4 regions of the Streptomyces sp. bgisy159 genome follow, and region 3 is predicted to be linked to each of the others. Evidence: riboswitches for the same ligand, from Rfam matches in the RefSeq annotation. Region 3 holds a riboswitch; each other region holds the start of a gene.
The links. Region 3 has a riboswitch for cyclic di-AMP ahead of AC3ET3_RS11930 (transglycosylase family protein). Riboswitches for the same ligand answer to the same signal wherever they lie in the genome.

Region 1: another riboswitch for cyclic di-AMP. It lies ahead of AC3ET3_RS16945 (C40 family peptidase); the one in region 3 lies ahead of AC3ET3_RS11930 (transglycosylase family protein).
Region 2: another riboswitch for cyclic di-AMP. It lies ahead of AC3ET3_RS01920 (M23 family metallopeptidase); the one in region 3 lies ahead of AC3ET3_RS11930 (transglycosylase family protein).
Region 4: another riboswitch for cyclic di-AMP. It lies ahead of AC3ET3_RS34790 (M23 family metallopeptidase); the one in region 3 lies ahead of AC3ET3_RS11930 (transglycosylase family protein).

What each region holds. Positions count from the first base shown of each region.
Region 1 covers NZ_JBYIQX010000015.1:48,080-52,523, reverse strand. The annotation lists gene AC3ET3_RS16965 (8-amino-7-oxononanoate synthase) at 1-725, shown strand, start outside; gene AC3ET3_RS16960 (DUF397 domain-containing protein) at 780-1,004, opposite strand; gene AC3ET3_RS16955 (helix-turn-helix domain-containing protein) at 1,018-1,884, opposite strand; gene AC3ET3_RS16950 (ATP-binding protein) at 2,097-2,573, shown strand; gene AC3ET3_RS16945 (C40 family peptidase) at 2,729-3,202, opposite strand; cyclic di-AMP (ydaO/yuaA leader) riboswitch at 3,206-3,325, opposite strand; gene AC3ET3_RS16940 (hypothetical protein) at 3,768-4,076, opposite strand; gene AC3ET3_RS16935 (ATP-dependent Clp protease proteolytic subunit) at 4,085-4,444, opposite strand, start outside.
Region 2 covers NZ_JBYIQX010000001.1:401,024-405,467, forward strand. The annotation lists gene AC3ET3_RS01905 (MarR family winged helix-turn-helix transcriptional regulator) at 1-211, opposite strand, end outside; gene AC3ET3_RS01910 (dihydrofolate reductase family protein) at 315-1,445, shown strand; tRNA gene AC3ET3_RS01915 (tRNA-Met) at 1,557-1,630, shown strand; cyclic di-AMP (ydaO/yuaA leader) riboswitch at 1,958-2,116, shown strand; gene AC3ET3_RS01920 (M23 family metallopeptidase) at 2,124-3,167, shown strand; gene AC3ET3_RS01925 (aldo/keto reductase) at 3,328-4,272, shown strand; gene AC3ET3_RS01930 (PrsW family intramembrane metalloprotease) at 4,437-4,444, opposite strand, start outside.
Region 3 covers NZ_JBYIQX010000009.1:97,462-101,905, forward strand. The annotation lists gene AC3ET3_RS11920 (cytochrome P450 family protein) at 1-758, shown strand, start outside; gene AC3ET3_RS11925 (transglycosylase family protein) at 953-2,071, shown strand; cyclic di-AMP (ydaO/yuaA leader) riboswitch at 2,267-2,433, shown strand; gene AC3ET3_RS11930 (transglycosylase family protein) at 2,438-3,148, shown strand; gene eno (phosphopyruvate hydratase) at 3,440-4,444, shown strand, end outside.
Region 4 covers NZ_JBYIQX010000072.1:12,368-16,811, reverse strand. The annotation lists gene AC3ET3_RS34805 (helix-turn-helix domain-containing protein) at 1-272, shown strand, start outside; gene AC3ET3_RS34800 (DUF6126 family protein) at 269-391, shown strand; gene AC3ET3_RS34795 (tyrosine-protein phosphatase) at 405-1,202, opposite strand; cyclic di-AMP (ydaO/yuaA leader) riboswitch at 1,960-2,122, shown strand; gene AC3ET3_RS34790 (M23 family metallopeptidase) at 2,127-3,119, shown strand; gene AC3ET3_RS34785 (SGNH/GDSL hydrolase family protein) at 3,332-4,117, shown strand.

The DNA.
Region 1 (4,444 bases), on a different contig from region 3:
CCGCCACCGAGGTGGTGCCGCACTCCGACCCGGAGGCGGTGCGCAAGGCGCTGCGCGCCCATGACGGGCCGGCCCTCGTCGTGTCCGACACGGTGTTCTCCGTGGACGGCGACGCCGCCCCGCTGACGGCACTGGCCGCCGCCTGCCGGGAGTACGGCGCCGGACTGGTCGTGGACGACGCCCACGGCCTCGGCGTGCTGGGCGCGGGCGGGCGTGGCGCCCCGCACGCGGCGGGTCTCGCGGGCGCCGACGACCTGGTCGTCACCGTCACCCTGTCCAAGGCGCTGGGCAGTCAGGGGGGCGCGGTGCTCGGCCCGGCACGGGTGATCGCCCATCTGGTGAACACGGCCCGCAGTTTCATCTTCGACACGGGCCTCGCCCCGGCGGCGGCGGGAGCCGCCCTGGCCGCCCTGCGGCTGCTGCGCCGCGAACCGGAACGGGCGGCACGGGTGCGTGCGGTGGCGGGCGAGCTGCACACCCGGCTGACGGCCTCGGGTCTGACGGCGGTCCGTCCGGACGCCGCGGTCGTCTCGGTGCGCGCGCCCTCGCGGGACGAGGCCGTGCGGTGGGCGGCCGACTGCCGTGCGGCCGGTCTGGTCGTGGGCTGCTTCCGTCCTCCCTCCGTGCCCGACGGTGTCTCACGGCTCCGGCTGACCGCGCGGGCGGACCTCACCGAGGCACAACTGGAGCACGCGGTACGGGTGATCGGCGAGACGCGGCCGTGAGCGGGCGGTCCACGCCCGTGTCCCGGCGGGGCGCGGCGGTCGCCGCGGCCGTGGTCAGCGCAGCGCGGCCGTGAAGTCCGTCCAGCTCTCGGGCGAGAAGAGCAGCGCGGGTCCGGACGGGTTCTTCGAGTCGCGTACGGCGAGCCGTCCGGCCCAGGGCCCGGTGGCCGGGCGGGCGGTCTCGACACAGTTGTTGGCTCCCGTGCTGTAGCTGCTGCGCAGCCAGCGCACGTCGGCCGGTCGGGGGGTGGAGGGGACGTGCCGAGGCGATGCGGTCATGGGGGGTGCCTCCTTATGCACCGCCGTCACCTAGTGCGGCGATGAAATCCAGCGAGTCCTCGGGCGAAAGGGCGTGGATCCGAAGGGCGTCGAAGGCCTCGGTGTAGGCCCGGAGGTCTTCTTTCCGCTCCAGATAGAGGCTACTCGTCAAGTGGTCGAGAACAACCACATCCAGATCAGAAGTGCTCGAAAATGAGAAGACAACGAAAGGTCCGGTGACCCCGATGTGCGCCCCGGCGGCGAACGGCAGCACCTGCAGCCGCACTTGGGGCAGGCGCGCGGCGCTCACCAGGCGGCGCAGCTGCTCCGCCATCACCTCGGGGCCGCCGACCTCGCGACGCAGCACCGCCTCGTCGAGTACCGCGGACAGCCGCAGCGGCGGATTCGCCCGCAGGACGTCCTGCCGGGCCAGCCGGACCTCGACCAGCGTGTCCAGGCGGTCCTCGGACACTCCCTCCACCGCGGCCCGGGTCACCGCGCGTGCGTAAGCAGCGGTCTGCAGCAGCCCCGGGACCACGGTGGTCTCCAGCGTGCGCATCGCGGTGGCCTGCGACTCCAGGCTGATGAAGTCCCGGTAGGTGGGCGGCAGCACGCCTCGGTAGGCCTGCCACCAGTGCTCCCGTCCGGCGCCGGCGCCGTCGGCGCCGGCCAGCATCAGCATGAGCCGGCGCAGCTGGGGGTCCGCGACGCCGTAGGTGTCGAGCAGTAACCGGACGTCGGACGGTTTCGCACCGCTCGTCCCGGTCTCGATGCGGCTCACCTTGGACTGGTGCCACCCCGCCAGCCGGGCCGCCTCACCACTGGTGAGACCCGCGCGGGTGCGCAGCGCACGCAGCTCGGCGCCGAGTTTGCGGCGGCGCACCACGGGGCCGTGCTGCATGGAGTACTCCCAACTGCCGACGAACCCCCGGGCAACGCGCTGCCGTGGCAGAGTTCACCGCTTCGGGGGACAGATATATGCATATCTTGGTGGATCGCCCCCGTGACCGGTGCGGCAATGGCAGGCTGACGACGAAGCACCAGTCCGGGACCGTACTCGAACCATCCGCAGCGTGTCGGACTCCGGTCCCGCGGGAAAGGGACGACGTCGCCATGGCAGACCACCTGGAAGCATCCGTCACCCTGCCGAGCGATCCCGGCTCGGTCGCGGCAGCGCGCGCCTTCGCCGTCGGCACCCTGGGGGAGTGGGGGCTGCCGGTGGACGCCGACCTCGCGGACACCATCCGTCTGATCGTCTCCGAACTCGCCACCAACGCCGTACAGCACACCTTCGGGAGATCACCCACCTTCACGGTGGACCTGGTTCTCGAACACGACGAGAACCTGCGGGTGGGTGTCACCGACAGCCACCCGCGCTTCCCCAGACGCCTCCCGGCCGCCGTTCAGCAGGACAACGGCCGCGGCATGGTCATCATCCGCTGCCTCACCGCCGAGTGCGGCGGCAGGCTGCGCGTACGGCCCACCCGCGAGGGCGGCAAGACGGTGTCCGTAGAGGTCCCTTGGGCCGTCCCCGCCGAACAGGTGACCATGGCGGGCCCCCAGGACATGGCGGGCCCCCAGGAGCAGTAGCCCCCGGAATCCTGTCCCGTCTACCGCTGCCCCGGCCGTTCGTGCCCCCGTGCCCCCCGTGTCCCTCATCCGCCGCCCCGCCGGACACGGCCCGCGGGGCGGCGGCGGGCAGGCCCCGGAAGGGTTGTCAGGGAGTCCGCTCCGGGGCCTGGGAATCAGCGGACGCGCCCGTACCAGACACTCCTGGTCCAGAGCTTCTGCAGCTTCACGACGTCCCCCGTCTTCGGCGAGTGCCAGATCTTGTTGTGACCGGCGTAGAGACCGACGTGGTACACGTTCGACCCGGAGTGGAAGAAGACCAGGTCACCGGGTTTGCGGCTGGACGCGGAGACGTGTCGCGTCCGGTTGTACTGCTGGGCCGCCGTCCGCGGCAGGCTCTTGCCGGCCTTCTTGTACGAGTACATCGTCAGCCCGGAGCAGTCGAAGCGGTGGGGGCCGGCGGCGCCGTACCGGTAGGGCGAGCCCTTCTTCGAGGCCGCGATCTGCAGGGCCTTCGTCGCCGGCGTGACGGCCTCCGCGTCGGCGGCGGCACCCGGGACCACGATCGAGCCGCCCACGGCGGCGATGGCGAAGGCCGAGGCCGTACCGGCCCGGACCATGAGGGACGGGACACGATTGAGCGCGGTCATGCGCAACCCTTCGTCAGCCGCCTGTGAAGGATGACCTGTCGGATTCGGGCTGGCGAAGTTGCCCGGCCGCTGACGCGGCTTCACCCCAAGAGTCCCTCGGTCCGGTCATGGCGTGACCGTGCCGGCGACCCGTCGTGCTCGGGTCCTCCACTCCTGCCGAACCATCCTGTCGACCGGTCGTCCGGGCGGCGGCAGGACTCGGCGTCCGCCCGGACCGCCCCGCCGCTTGTGGCGGGGGCTTGTCGTCAGTCAGGGATCTTGGCTGACCGATGTCCGAAAATCCCAACGGAACCGAGGATTTGTGGTGTTACTCACCACTCACCCGTTCGGGTGGACATCCCGATCCGCGACCTGGTGTCAAGAGGCCCATGACCCTGCGGACCAGCGAAGAAATGTCCCGATACGACCCGAAGCTACGCGCGTCGCGCAAGCCGGGGACCCTCGCCGCTGGTCGAAAATTCGGTCCCTCGGTACTCCAACCGTGGGTAACTCCCTTGGGCCGTTTGAATCGCGGTCAGGACACCCGCCGCACCCGGCCGTCGGGCGGCACCCGGTGGCGGGTGGGTCAACTGTCGGAGAGCGGCGGCAGGGCGACGCGCGCCGTGCGGCGGTCGCCGTCCAGCACGCGCAGCGCACGCGCCAGCGTGGGTGCGTGGACCTCGCTCTCTCCGCGCTGGTGCATCAGTTCCAGGGCGTCCCGCAGCGCGATCGCCTTGCCGACCAGGGTCTGGGCCGCTCGCAGCCCGCCGTAGGTGTCACCGGGGCGGGACGGATTGATCCGGCCGATCAGATCGACCACGTCGAGGTAACGGTCGATCAACTCCGCCTCCGCGCGCGTCAGAGCGGGCAGGGGCGGCAGCTCGGGGGGCAGCATCGACCGTCTCACCTCCCGCCGGACCCGGAGAGCGACTCGGTGCGCCCGGCCACGATCCGGTCCGCCAGCCCGTACTCCACCGCCTCCCGCGCGTCGAGCACCCGCTCCCGCTCGATGTCCGCGCTCACCCGTTCCCGGTCGCGCCCGGTGTACCGGGCCAGTAGCTCCACCAGCAGCGCCCGCAGCCGTGTCAACTCCTCGGCCTGGAGGGCCAAATCGCTCGCCTGGCCGGTCACCGGGCCGGACAGCGCCGGCTGGCGCAGCGTCACGCGCGCCCCGGGCAGCACCTGCCGCTTGCCCGGGGCGCCCGCCGCGAGCAGTACCGCGGCGGCGGAACCGGCCCGGCCGAGGCAGGTGGTGGCGACATC
Region 2 (4,444 bases), on a different contig from region 3:
TGCGGGTGATCTTCGTGCGCTCGGCGAGGTCGGTCATCCGCATCCGCCGCTCGGGGGCCTCGGAGAGGTTCGCGAGGATGGAGTAGTAGAGGTGGGGCATGCCGGCGTCCTGCTGGAGCTGGCGGTCGAGCGTGTCCTCCAGCAGGAGGTTGGCGGCGATGTACGCGCGCCAGGCGCGCTGCTCGTCGGGGGTCAGCCAGCGGGTCGTCATCCCGTCAGTGTAGGTTTGTTTCAAACTTTAACCAAGGTTTCGAGGTATCACCGGGCTCACTGAACGTCGGAGTCCGGCTCCCCGCCGACGAGAGAGCGCGCCCATGCCGTACCCGTACGTCCTGCTGTCCGCCGCCGTCTCCCTCGACGGCTTCCTCGACGACACCGGCCCCGACCGCCTGCTGCTCTCCAGCCCGGCCGACTTCGACCGCGTCGACGAGGTGCGCGCCTCCGTCGACGCGATCCTGATCGGCGCCGGGACCATCCGCGCCGACAACCCCCGCCTCCTGGTCAACTCCCCCGACCGCCGGGCCGCCCGGATCGCCGACGGAAAGCCGGCCTATCCGCTCAAGGTCACCGTCAGCGGCTCCGGCGACCTCGACCCCACGGCCCACTTCTGGCACACCGGCGGCGACAGGGTCGTCTACACGACGGACAAGGGTGCCGAGACCGCCGGGCGGGCCGGGCTCGCCGCCGACATCGTCCCGCTCGGCCCCGACCTCGACTGGCGCCGCGTCCTGGAGCACCTGCACGACGAGCGCGGCGTACGCCGCCTCATGGTCGAGGGCGGCGGAACCGTCCACACCCAGCTCCTGCAGCAGGGCCTCGCCGACGAACTCCAGCTGGTCCTCGCCCCGCTCTTCGTCGGTGACCCGGGCGCGCCCCGCCTCTTCGGCCCCGGCGTCTACCAGCCCGGCCGGCTGCGGCTCGTGGAGACCCGCCGGATCGAGGACGTCGTGCTCATGCGCTACGAGCCCACCGCACCCGGCACCGGCACCGTCCCCACCGCGGCGGACCACCACTGGCTCGCCCTCGCCTGCGAACTCGCGGAGCGGTGCCCGCCGTCGCCGTCCGCGTTCAGCGTGGGCGCGGTGGTCGTGGCCGCCGACGGCACCGAACTCGCCCGCGGGCACTCCCGCGAGGCCGGCGACCCCGTCGCGCACGCCGAGGAGGCCGCCCTGGCCAAGATCGACCGGGACGACGCCCGCCTGGCCACGGCCACCGTGTACAGCAGCCTGGAACCCTGCACCCACCGCGCCTCCCGCCCCACTCCCTGCGCCCGGCTGGTGCTGGCGGCCGGAGTGCGCCGGGTGGTGACGGCCTGGCGTGAGCCGGACACCTTCGTGGCGGCGGCCGACGGCGCCGGGCAGCTCACGGCGCTGGGCGCGGACGTCGTCGTACTCCCCGAGCACGAGGCCCGGGCGAAGCGGCCGAACCGCCATCTCCTCGGGTGACGCCCGGCATGGCGCACCCCGGCCGACCCGTCGGCCGACCCGTCTCCGACCAGCGGAAACCAACCGTTTGGCTTTCTGCCCCCGGCATGACGTACACTCGAGACACAACGACGCGGGGTGGAGCAGCTCGGTAGCTCGCTGGGCTCATAACCCAGAGGTCGCAGGTTCAAATCCTGTCCCCGCTACTGAAGGCCGAGGGCCGGAATCCGAGAGGGTTCCGGCCCTCGGTGTTTTCGGCAGCCGTCCCTCCTCCTGCCCCTTCTTCACGTTCTGTCATCAGGCGACCGCCCTGCGCATAACATCTGAGTCACCATCAAAATCCGTGTGACTGCTGAGGTCGGTGCGGATCACGCCGACGGCGAGTCAACTCGCCCCATTTGGGCCGTTCATGGGCCTAAAGTCCAGGCCAAAAAGTCGTGATGATCAAGCGGAACGGCTTGGAAACCCGCCCTCGGGTCTATTAACGTTCGATAACGCAGCGCGGTCGTCCCAGCCGTCACAAGAGGCGGCTCCGTGCGCACGCGCCGAATCCCGCAAGGGAACCGGGGAACCACCACCTTGGGGTGAATCACGCGGAAACCGCCGCGAGCAGCGGCCGGTATACGCGCGTAGGAGACCTTCCCGCTCCGAACCCGTCAGCTAACCCGGTAGGCGACGGAAGGAAAGGAGTACGCCCGCGTGGCGTCCAACCGGCCTGCCCCAGAAGCCCCGTCCGTGCCCGGCCCGCGTCTCACCGAGACGTTCGGCTACGGCGGCCACCGCAGCGACGAGGGCCCCTGGGAGGAGTGGAACCCCACCGCGGATTCCATTCGCCCGGTGCGCGGCCGGCACCGCGTCGCCAAGCAGCGCGGCGGTGGGTTCGCCCGCAGCTCCACCGTGCTCGGCGTCGGCGTCATAGCCGCCGTCAGCGCCGGCGGTATGGCCAGCGCCAACACCGGCAAGCCGCCGGTCGCCATCTCCCTGCCCGACCTGCCGGGTGTCGGCTCGCTGATCTCCGACGACGGCGGCTCGGACGACACCGACGCCGACGACGGCGCCGCGCTCAGCAGCCTGGCCGCCCCCGCGGCCGACGCCGCCCAGGGCTCCGCCGACGCCGGCGAGGCGCTGCGCAACCGGATCATGGCGCAGGCCGAGTCGCAGCAGAGCCAGGTCGAGACCAAGGCCCAGGCCGCCGCGCAGGCCGCGGTCGCCAAGGCGGAGGCCGAGGCCGTCGCCAAGGCCGAGGAGGAGGCCGAGGCCGCCGCCGAGGCCGCCAAGAAGAAGGCGGCGGAGGAAGCCGCGCGCAAGGCCGAGCAGGAGCGACTCGCCCGGCTCGCCAAGCAGTTCACGCTGCCGACCTCCTCGTACACCATCACCTCGACCTTCGGTCAGGCCGGCGCCTACTGGTCCTCCGGGTACCACACCGGCCTCGACTTCGCCGCGCCCACGGGCACGCTCCTCAAGGCCATCCACAGCGGCACGATCACCTTCGCCGGCTGGGACGGTTCCTACGGCTACAAGACCGTCCTCACGCTCGACGACGGCACGGAGCTCTGGTACGCCCACCAGTCGTCGATCAGCGTGAGCGTGGGGCAGAAGGTGTCCACGGGCGAGGTCATCGGCCGCGTGGGCGCGACCGGCAACGTCACCGGCGCCCACCTGCACCTGGAGGTCCACCCCGACGGTGCGGCGAGCGGCATCGACCCGGCGGCGTGGCTGCGCGGCAAGGGCCTGTCCGTCTGATCTGACGCCCGGCGGGGCGGTGACGGACCGGTGGGCGCGGTGGACGGGACGTGAGCGTGGTCGGCGGGGCGTGTGCGAGGTCGGCGGGCCATGGGTGCGGTCGGCGGCCATGAGTGCGGTCGGTGGAATCAGCGGCTCCGAGTGATCGTTGCACTGATACATGACTTCTCTGCGCAAGCTCGGCAACTCCGACCTCGCCGTCTCCCCGCTCGCCCTGGGCGGCAACGTATTCGGCTGGACCGCCGACGAGGCGGCCTCCTTCGCCGTACTGGACGCCTACACGGCGGCCGGCGGTAACTTCCTCGACACCGCCGACTCCTACTCCGCGTGGGTCGACGGCAACAGCGGCGGCGAGTCCGAGACGGTCATCGGCAAGTGGCTCAGGGCGCGCGGCAACCGTGACGACGTGGTGATCGCGACCAAGGTGAGCCAGCACCCCGAGTACCGGGGGCTGTCCGCCGCCACGATCAAGGCGGCCGCCGACGCCTCGCTGCGGCGCCTGGGCACCGACCGTATCGACCTCTACTACACGCACTTCGACCAGCCCGACACCCCGGTCGAGGAGATCATCGGCGCACTGGACGAACTGGTGCGGGCCGGCAAGGTCCGGCACATCGCGGCCTCCAACATCGGGCCCGGGCGGCTGCGGCAGTCCCTGGACTTCTCCGACCGCGAGGGCCTGGCCCGCTACGTCGCCCTCCAGCCGCACTACAACCTGGTCTCCCGTGACACGTACGAGGGGGCCCTGCGGGACCTCGCCGCCGCGGAGGGCCTGGCCGCGGTGCCGTACTTCGCGCTCGCGTCCGGCTTCCTCACCGGCAAGTACCGCCCCGGTACGACGGTGGACAGCGCCCGGGCCGCCGGGGCCGCCAAGCACCTCGGCACCGAGCGGGGCGTTCGTGTTCTGACCGCGCTGGACGAGACGGCCCGGGCCCACGACGTCCCGGTCGCCACGGTCGCCCTGGCATGGCTCGCCGCCCAGCCCACCGTGGCCGCCCCCATCGCCTCGGCCCGTACGACGGACCAGCTCCCGGCCCTCCTGGGCCTCGCGGACCTCACGCTGACCGGGGAGGAACTGACCCGCCTGACGGAGGCGTCGGCCTGACGGGCTCCCCGGCGGGCCGCTGATATCCGTTCGCGAGAGTCCACGAGGCCTCGGCGAGGGTTCAGCGAACGGCTTCCCGTGCCGGCGGCGCCGAGTCTCGGCCAGGGTTCAGCGAAACGGCCTCCCGTGCCGGCGGTGCCGAACGGCCGGACCCCGGTCCGGCCTTACGTCC
Region 3 (4,444 bases):
TCCGGGACTGGGCGGGCATGATGATCCGGCACGGCGGGGGCCCGCGCGGCGGGGTCGCGCGGTCGGTGAAGATGATGCGCGGATACCTGTCCGACCTGATCCACCGCAAGCGCGCCGCGCTGCCCGCTGAGCCGGGGCCGGGCGAGGACCTGATCTCCGGTCTGATCCGCGCCTCGGACCACGGTGAGCACCTCACCGAGAACGAGGCGGCGGCGATGGCGTTCATCCTCCTCTTCGCCGGGTTCGAGACGACCGTCAACCTCATCGGCAACGGCACCTACGCCCTGCTCACCCACCCCGGGCAGCGTGCCCAACTGCAGGCGTCACTGGCGCGGCAGGAGACCGCCCTGCTGGAGACGGGCGTGGAGGAGCTGCTGCGCTACGACGGTCCGGTGGAGATGGCCACCTGGCGGTTCGCCACCGAGCCGCTGACCCTCGGCGGGCAGGACATCGCGCCCGGCGATCCGGTTCTCGTGGTGCTGGCCGCGGCAGACCGCGACCCGGACCGCTTCACCGGCCCCGACACTCTGGACCTGTCCCGCCGCGACAACCAGCACCTCGGTTACGGGCATGGCATCCACTACTGCCTCGGCGCTCCGCTCGCCCGGTTGGAGGGCCAGACGGCGCTGGCCACCCTGTTCACCCGCCTGCCCGACCTGCGACTGGACGCCGACCCGGCGGAGCTGCGGTGGCGCGGCGGGCTCATCATGCGGGGACTGCGCACACTGCCGGTGCGGTTCACGCCGCCTCAGATCTGAGTGGACGTCACCGTAGGGGCCCGTACCGGTGCGTCCGCAAGCGTGACGCCCCCTCACCGCTGTGATCTTCACGTGATCTGCGCGGCATGAACTTGTGACAAGTGATCGTCTGCCTATACGTTCACTCGTCAATGCGACGGGGTAGGCAGCGCACCCGCCGCGTGGGTCACCGCTGTCTTGAGAAAGGCCTTCGCATGCTCTCCGGGAACGGTCGTCACCGTCGCCCCCGCCAGGCTCCGGCCCTCCTCGTCGCGGCCGGGGTGACCGGGTCCGCCATCGCCATCCCGTTGCTCGGCGCCTCCGGCGCCAGCGCGGCCGACGGCACGGTGTGGGACAAGGTGGCGGAGTGTGAGACCGGCGGCTCGTGGAGTGCCGACGAGGGCAACGGCGAGTACGGCGGACTCAGCCTCACCCAGGACGACTGGGAGGCGTACGGCGGTCTGGCCTACGCGCCCAGCGCCGACATGGCCAGCCGCAGCCAGCAGATCGCGGTCGCGCAGAAGCTGCTCGCCGCCGAGGGGATCGGCGCCTGGGGCACCTGTGGACTGACCTCCGGGCTCACCCAGCAGAACGGCGCGGTCTCCGTGGACACCGGCGTGGCCGCGGACTCCTCGACCGGCGGCCTGTCGGACTCCGGTAAGAGTTCGCCCGGTTCGCCCGGTTCGTCTGGCTCATCAGGCAAGTCATCGAATGCCGATGGCTCAGTCCATTCATCCGGTTCGTCTGCTTCATCTCCTTCCAGCGGCTCGACCGGTACGCCCGGTTCATCCAGCTCCTCCGGTTCCTCCACCTCCGCCGGGGTGTCCGGCGACGGGTCGGGGTCACCGTCCGACGGCCCGGCTGCCGGTTCGTCGGCCGGCCCCTCCGCTGACAATGGGGCACCTTCGGGCTCTTCGTCCGGTACGGCGGAAAACTCCCCGGAGTCCGATGTGTCCGCCTCTGGTGAACCCGGGGCCGCTGGCGGGCGTGCGTCCGACGGCTCGTCCTCGATCGCGCCGGATGGGGGCGACCCGGACAACTCGGGGCAGTACGCGGGCACCTGGAGCCTTGTCGACACCGGCTCGATCGGCACCGGGCGGCATCGCGGCGTCCCCGCCGAGGAGTCCGTACAGGGCGCCGCCCGGGAGTCCGGCGAAGGCGCCGCGGACGGATCCTCGTACGTGGTCCGCGACGGCGACACGCTCGCCTCCATCGCCGACTCCCTTGAGGTCACCGGCGGATGGCATGCGCTCTATGACGGCAACAGGGACGTCATCGGGCCCGACCCGAGTCACATCGTCCCCGGTCAGACCCTGTCTGTCGGTAGCGAATAGGGCGAAAACGCAAGGGAGTTCACGCCCCACTTCACTCCATAATGTCCGGTTTGGTGAAAGTGTGGGATGAGTCTCAGAAGTGCTGATCGTCTTTGAAATTCCGCCGAGCGCCTGTCTACGGTCGTGACCGCTCGGCAACCCGAGCCCCGGCCGTCGCAACGCCGAATCCTGCCAGCGGCTGCCCGGGAACAGTCGTCGCGTCAAGCGCCGCAGGCAGGAGCGGGGGACCCAAGGTAAGCGCCGTGCCCGGCAGTTGCGCCGGAGCGGCTAGGGGTGGAGCCGAGCCTCCCAGGAGGCCCGGCCGGGCAACTCAACCGGCCCGAACCCGACAGCTCACCTCGCAGGCGTCGGTGAGGGGATCGATCCATGCTGTTTTCCGGCAAGGGCAAGCACCGCCGTCCGTCCAAGACCGCTCGTGCCATCGCCGTCGTCGGCGTCACCGGCGCCGCCGCCGTGGCCGCCCCGCTGATGGCGGCCGGCAGCGCCTCCGCCGCCACCGCCTCCGAGTGGGACGCCGTCGCCCAGTGCGAGTCCGGCGGCAACTGGTCCATCAACACCGGGAACGGGTACTACGGCGGCCTGCAGTTCGCCTCCTCCACCTGGGCCGCGTACGGCGGCACGCAGTACGCCCCGCGTGCCGATCTCGCCACCAAGTCCCAGCAGATAGCCGTCGCCGAGAAGGTCCTCGCGGGCCAGGGTAAGGGCGCCTGGCCGGTCTGCGGCGTCGGCCTGTCCGGTGCCTCCTACACCGGCGACTCCGGCTCGGGCACCGGCAGCAGCGCGGGCACCACCCGCTCCACCGGCGAGCAGGGCACCTCCCGCTCCGCCGAGCGCCCCGCGCCGAAGCCCAAGAGCGCCCCCAAGACCCAGAAGAGCCACAAGACGGTCACCACCCCGACCGGCAAGAAGGTCCAGAAGGGCGACGGCGAGTACAAGGTCGTCAAGGGTGACACCCTCAGCAGCATCGCCGCGAAGCACCACGTCGAGGGCGGCTGGCAGAAGCTGTTCCAGCTGAACAAGGACATCGTCGAGGACGCCGACCTGATCTACCCGGGTCAGCAGCTCCACCTGAAGTGACGAGCGGCCGCCCGGGCGGCCCCGCACCTCGTCCCGGCTCCCCGCCCCGGCGCGTCATCCCCCGTACGCGCCGGGGCGGGGTTTTGCGCGCCCGCCCCTCGCCCCGGCTCACCCTCCTATTTGACTCCCTGTTCACCCCCCCTTTGTTCCGGGTGGGAACAATGGGTACCGTCAGACCTTGTCCACGGGACGGTCGGTCGGCTGGCCGATGGCCCGGAGACGGTTAGGCTCTAGTCGCACGGCCCACGTGGCCCCGCACTTTCAGCGTCACATCCCAAGAAGGAGATGCTCGTGCCGTCCATCGACGTCGTCGTAGCCCGGGAAATCCTGGACTCCCGAGGCAACCCCACGGTCGAGGTCGAGGTCGGCCTCGACGACGGCAGCACGGGTCGTGCCGCCGTCCCGTCCGGCGCCTCCACCGGTGCCTTCGAGGCCATCGAGCTGCGCGACGGTGACCCCAACCGCTACCAGGGCAAGGGCGTCGAGAAGGCCGTCCTGGCGGTCATCGAGCAGATCGGCCCGGAGCTCGTCGGCTACGACGCCACCGAGCAGCGCCTGATCGACCAGGCGATGTTCGACCTGGACGCCACCGACAACAAGGGCTCGCTCGGCGCCAACGCCATCCTCGGTGTCTCGCTCGCCGTCGCCCACGCCGCCTCCGAGGCCAGCGACCTGCCGCTCTTCCGCTACCTGGGCGGTCCGAACGCGCACCTGCTGCCGGTGCCGATGATGAACATCCTGAACGGCGGCTCGCACGCCGACTCCAACGTGGACATCCAGGAGTTCATGATCGCCCCGATCGGCGCGGAGTCCTTCTCCGAGGCCCTGCGCTGGGGTACCGAGGTCTACCACACCCTGAAGAAGGTCCTGAAGAACAAGGGCCTGTCCACCGGCCTCGGCGACGAGGGCGGCTTCGCCCCGAACCTCGGCTCCAACCGCGAGGCCCTCGACCTCATCCTGGAGGCGATCAAGGAGGCCGGCTACACCCCGGGCGAGCAGATCGCCCTGGCGCTGGACGTCGCCGCGTCCGAGTTCTACAAGGACGGCTCCTACACCTTCGAGGGCAAGGAGCGCTCCGCCACCGAGATGACGGAGTACTACGCGGAGCTGGTCGAGGCGTACCCGCTGGTCTCCATCGAGGACCCGCTGTTCGAGGACGACTGGGAGGGCTGGAAGACCATCACCGCCAAGCTCGGTGACAAGGTCCAGCTCGTCGGCGACGACCTGTTCGTCACCAACCCCGAGCGCCTGGCCCGCGGCATCGAGGAGGGCGCCGCCAACGCCCTGCTGGTGAAG
Region 4 (4,444 bases), on a different contig from region 3:
GGGTGCGGGTGCCGCACGGAACGCAGGGCGACATCGTGCGCGTGCACCCCGGCGAGGAGTGGTTGTACGTCCTCACGGGCCGCCTCCTGCTGCGTCTCGGGGACACCGCCCACCGGCTCGCGCCCGGAGACAGCGCGCACTTCGACTCCCTGACCCCGCACCGCATCGCCGCCCAGGACGCGGACGGTGTGGAGCTGCTGTTCGTCCACACCCTGCTGCAGAGTCCGACGGCCGCCCTGTGCCTCGGCCCCACCCATGGAGAGACGCCATGAGCGACCTGGAGGAGAAGTTCCCCCGGACCCTGTGGATCCGGCTGATCATCTACATCGCGGTGGGGCACCTCTTCGCCGCCTTCATCTGGCTGCTCTTCACGGTCGGCGCCGACGGGTGAGCGGGCCGGCGGCTCAGTCCAGCAGCCGCTCGCGCAGGCGCTCGCGCGTCTCGTCGGTGACACCGAGGCCGCGCTCCAGATAGGCGTCGACCCCGCCCCAGGTCTCCTCGATGGTCTCGAAGGCCGCCGTCAGGTACTCGGCGCGGGCGTCGAAGAGGGGCGAGAGCAGCTCCATGACCTCGGGCGAGTAGGCGCCCGCGGCGCTGCCGCTGCGGTGCACCTTGTAGCGGCGGTGCTTGGCGTTGGACTCCAGGTAGTCGGCGAGGATCGCCTCCCGCTCGACGTTCACCGCCAGCAGGGTGACGGCCACCGACAGCCCCGCGCGGTCCTTGCCCGCTGCACAGTGCATCAGCGCCGGGACGCTGTCCTGCGCCAGCGCGTGCAGCACCCGCGCGTGCTCGCCCGTACGCTCCTTGATGATCGTGCGGTACGACACGATCATCCGGTCGGCCGCCTTGCCGTCGCCCAGGATGCCGCGCAGTTGCTCGATGTCCCCGTCGCGGACCATCTTCCAGAACTCCGCGCCGTCGGCCGGGTCCGACAGCGGCAGGTTCACATTGCGCACGCCCGGCAGTTCGACGTCCGGGCCCTCCAGCTTCTGGTCCGCCGCGTTGCGGAAGTCGAAGACGGTGTGCAGACCCAGCTTGCCCAGGAACGCCGCGTCCTCGTCGGTCGCGTGCGCCAGGTGGCCGCTGCGGAACAGTACGCCGTGCCGCACCCGCCGACCGTCCGCGGTCGGCAGCCCGCCCACGTCACGGAAGTTGCGTACGCCTGCCAGTCGGTGCTCGGTCGACGGGATCTGCTGCGTCACGGGGGCTCCCTCCCTGTCGCTCCCGGTCGGCGCGGCTCACGGGTGGGCCGACGGGACGCTCTCGACCTTACGGCATCGCTCGCCTGGGGCAACGGGTTGTCCACAGGCGTGCGGAGGCGTCATGGCGGCGTCAGGAGTTGTCCACAGGCCGGTGCCCGAGCGCTCCGCCAGATCGCGGAAGACGGCCGGACGGCGCTGCTCTCGCGGTCCACGCGTGGTTACGCCCTGCGGCTGACCGGGGACGGTAAGTCGCTTCACTGGCTCCGGTCGCAGCGACACGGCGAACCCGCTCCGGCGGTCCGGCTGTGCGGGCCGCACTCCACGGCGTCGTGCGAATGCCGCGAAATGGGTGAAATGCGCCGAGAGGTGCTGTCGCGTCCCAGTCTGCGGACCGGGCTGCGGGTGACTTCGAAGTGGTGGTTGTCCTGCTGCGTCGCATCTGAGTGCTCTGTCCTAATTAACACTTTATAGCTTCTTTCGCTCCAACTCGTCGTGCAGGAGCGAAAGCTGGAGCCGCGTCACGTGAGCATCGTCATACCGGTGACCGAGTGTTGCGCGTCATGTCCACGTAATGCAGTTCTCTTTCAAGGTGATTCATCGGAATGGCCGTCGCTTTGTTGCACGCAGGGTGACGGGGAATTCCCTCCGGAACGCGAAGGAAAGGCACCGTCGGTGCAACCTCTGCTTGTTTCCGCACGTCGTGGTCGCTTACGTTCACCACCGATCCGGACGGACGCCTAATCCTGCCGCCGCCCGGAGCCCGCACCCACCCACCCGTGTACGGCAGGAGCGGGGGACCCACAGGTTTCACCGCCTGTTCCGGTTCCCGGAACGGCTAGGGGTAAAGCAGCGCCCTCGGCGCGGCCGGGCATCTCCAGCCCGCACCCGACAGCTCACCTCGCAGGCGCCGGAGAGGAATTCGCCATGCCCGCGAAGGGTAAGCACCGCCGTCCGAAGGCCCAGCGCCTCACCCGTTCCCTCGCCGTCGCCGGAACCGGCGGCGCGGCTCTCGCCCTTCCGCTGTTCGGCGCGACCGGCGCCCACGCGGCGACGAACGAGTCGGTCGCCTCGGTCGCCGAGAAGGCCGTCACGGCCGTGCCGGTCGCGCAGAAGGCCGCCGCCCAGCAGACCGCCGCCGAGAAGGGCGCGGAGAAGAAGGCCGCCGCGCGGATCTACACCGTCCGCTCCGGTGACTACCTTTCCAAGATCGCGAACGAGCAGCGGGTCAGCGGCGGCTGGCAGCGGCTCTACCGCGACAACCGCGAGGCCGTCGGCGACGACCCGTCGCTGATCCACCCCGGCCTGAAGCTGTCGATCGGCAAGAAGGCCGCGTCGACGGACGGCGCCGCGAAGAAGCCGGCGAAGACCGCCCCCAAGAAGGCGTCGAAGTCGTCGAAGACCACCGCCTCGAAGTCGTCGAAGAGCACCGCGTCGAAGTCCTCGAAGCCCTCCGAGTCGGCGGCGTCCGCCAAGGCGTCGACCACGACGCAGGCCGCCACGTCCGCCGGCGGGTTCTCCGCACCCGTCTCCGGCGCCACCGTCGGCACCGCGTACCGCACCGCCGGCAGCATGTGGTCCAGCGGCTACCACACCGGTGTCGACTTCGTCGTCCCGACCGGTACCTCCCTCAAGGCCGTCGGCGCGGGCACGGTCGTCTCCGCGGGCTGGGGCGGCGCGTACGGCAACCAGGTCGTCATCCGGCTCGCCGACGGCTATTACGCCCAGTACGCCCACCTCTCCTCGCTGTCCGTCTCGGCCGGGCAGTCGGTGAGCGCCGGCCAGCAGGTCGGCCTGTCGGGCGCGACCGGCAACGTGACCGGCCCGCACCTGCACTTCGAGATCCGCACCACGCCGAACTACGGCTCGGACATCGACCCCGTCGCCTACCTGCGCTCGCACGGCGTCTCCGTCGGCTGACCCCCGCTGCCGAAGGCCGGACCCCGATCCCCTGGGTCCGGCCTTCGGTGTACCCGGGGCCGGGTTCCGGCCTCGGTATTCCCCGCTTGACGAAGTATTGGGACGTGGCTTATCTCACCGTCCGTCAATCCCTGCCTACGGTCGCGTAGGTCACATTCCACGGTGAATCATGAACTGCTGTGGCAGACGATTCGAAGAGTGACAGCAGATCAGTGATCGGGTCGTACGTGGCGGTGGGGGACAGCTTCACCGAGGGCGTCGGCGACCCCGGCCCCGACGGAGCGTTCGTCGGCTGGGCCGACCGGCTCGCGGTGCTCCTCGCCGACCGGCGGCCCGAGGGCGACTTCCGCTACACCAACCTCGCCGTCCGCGGGAAACTGCTCGACCAGATCATGGCGGACCAGCTCCCGCGCGCCGTCGAACTGGCCCCGGACCTGGTGTCGTTCTGCGCGGGTGGAAACGACATCATCCGCCCCGGCACCGACCCCGACGAGGTCGCCGAGCGGTTCGAACGCGCCGTGGCGGCGCTGACCGGGACGGCAGGCAAGGTACTGGTGACCACCGGCTTCGACACCCGCGGCGTCCCGGTGCTCAAGCACCTGCGCGGCAAGATCGCGACCTACAACGGGCATGTGCGCGCCATCGCCGACCGGTACGGCTGTCCGGTGCTCGACCTGTGGTCGCTGAGGTCCGTGCAGGACCGCCGGGCCTGGGACGACGACCGGCTCCATCTGTCCCCCGAGGGCCACACGCGCGTGGCGCTGCGCGCCGGGCAGGCCCTCGGCCTGCGGGTGCCGGCCGACCCGGAGCAGCCCTGGCCCCCGCTGCCGCCGCGCGGCACCCTTGAGGTCCGCAAGGACGACGTCCAGTGGGCCCGCGAGTATCTGGTGCCGTGGATCGGGCGACGACTGCGCGGGGAGTCCTCCGGCGACCACGTGACCGCCAAGGGCGCGCTGTCGCCCGACGACATCAGGATGCGGATCGCCGCCGTCGCCTGACGGCGGCGATCCCGCCCGGGAGCGCCGCCGACCGGTGCCGCTCCCGGGCGCCGTCGGCGGCCGCTCCCGCCCGCGACCGGTCGCTCCCGCCCGCGACCGGTCAGCGCGGCTGTGACGTCCGTCCGCGCCGCCCGTCTCCCCGCGCGGCGCCGTGCACAGTGCGGTCCCCTCGACGCGTCCACGTCCCCTCGTCCCCGCGTGCGGGGACGCCCGCCGCGGTGCGTGAACCCCACGCTCGTCCGCGGTACCGCACCGGCGGTCTCCGGCCAGGGCGGGCGGCGCCCGACCCGCTTGTCGGACGGGCGGACCATAATGGAACGCCCGACG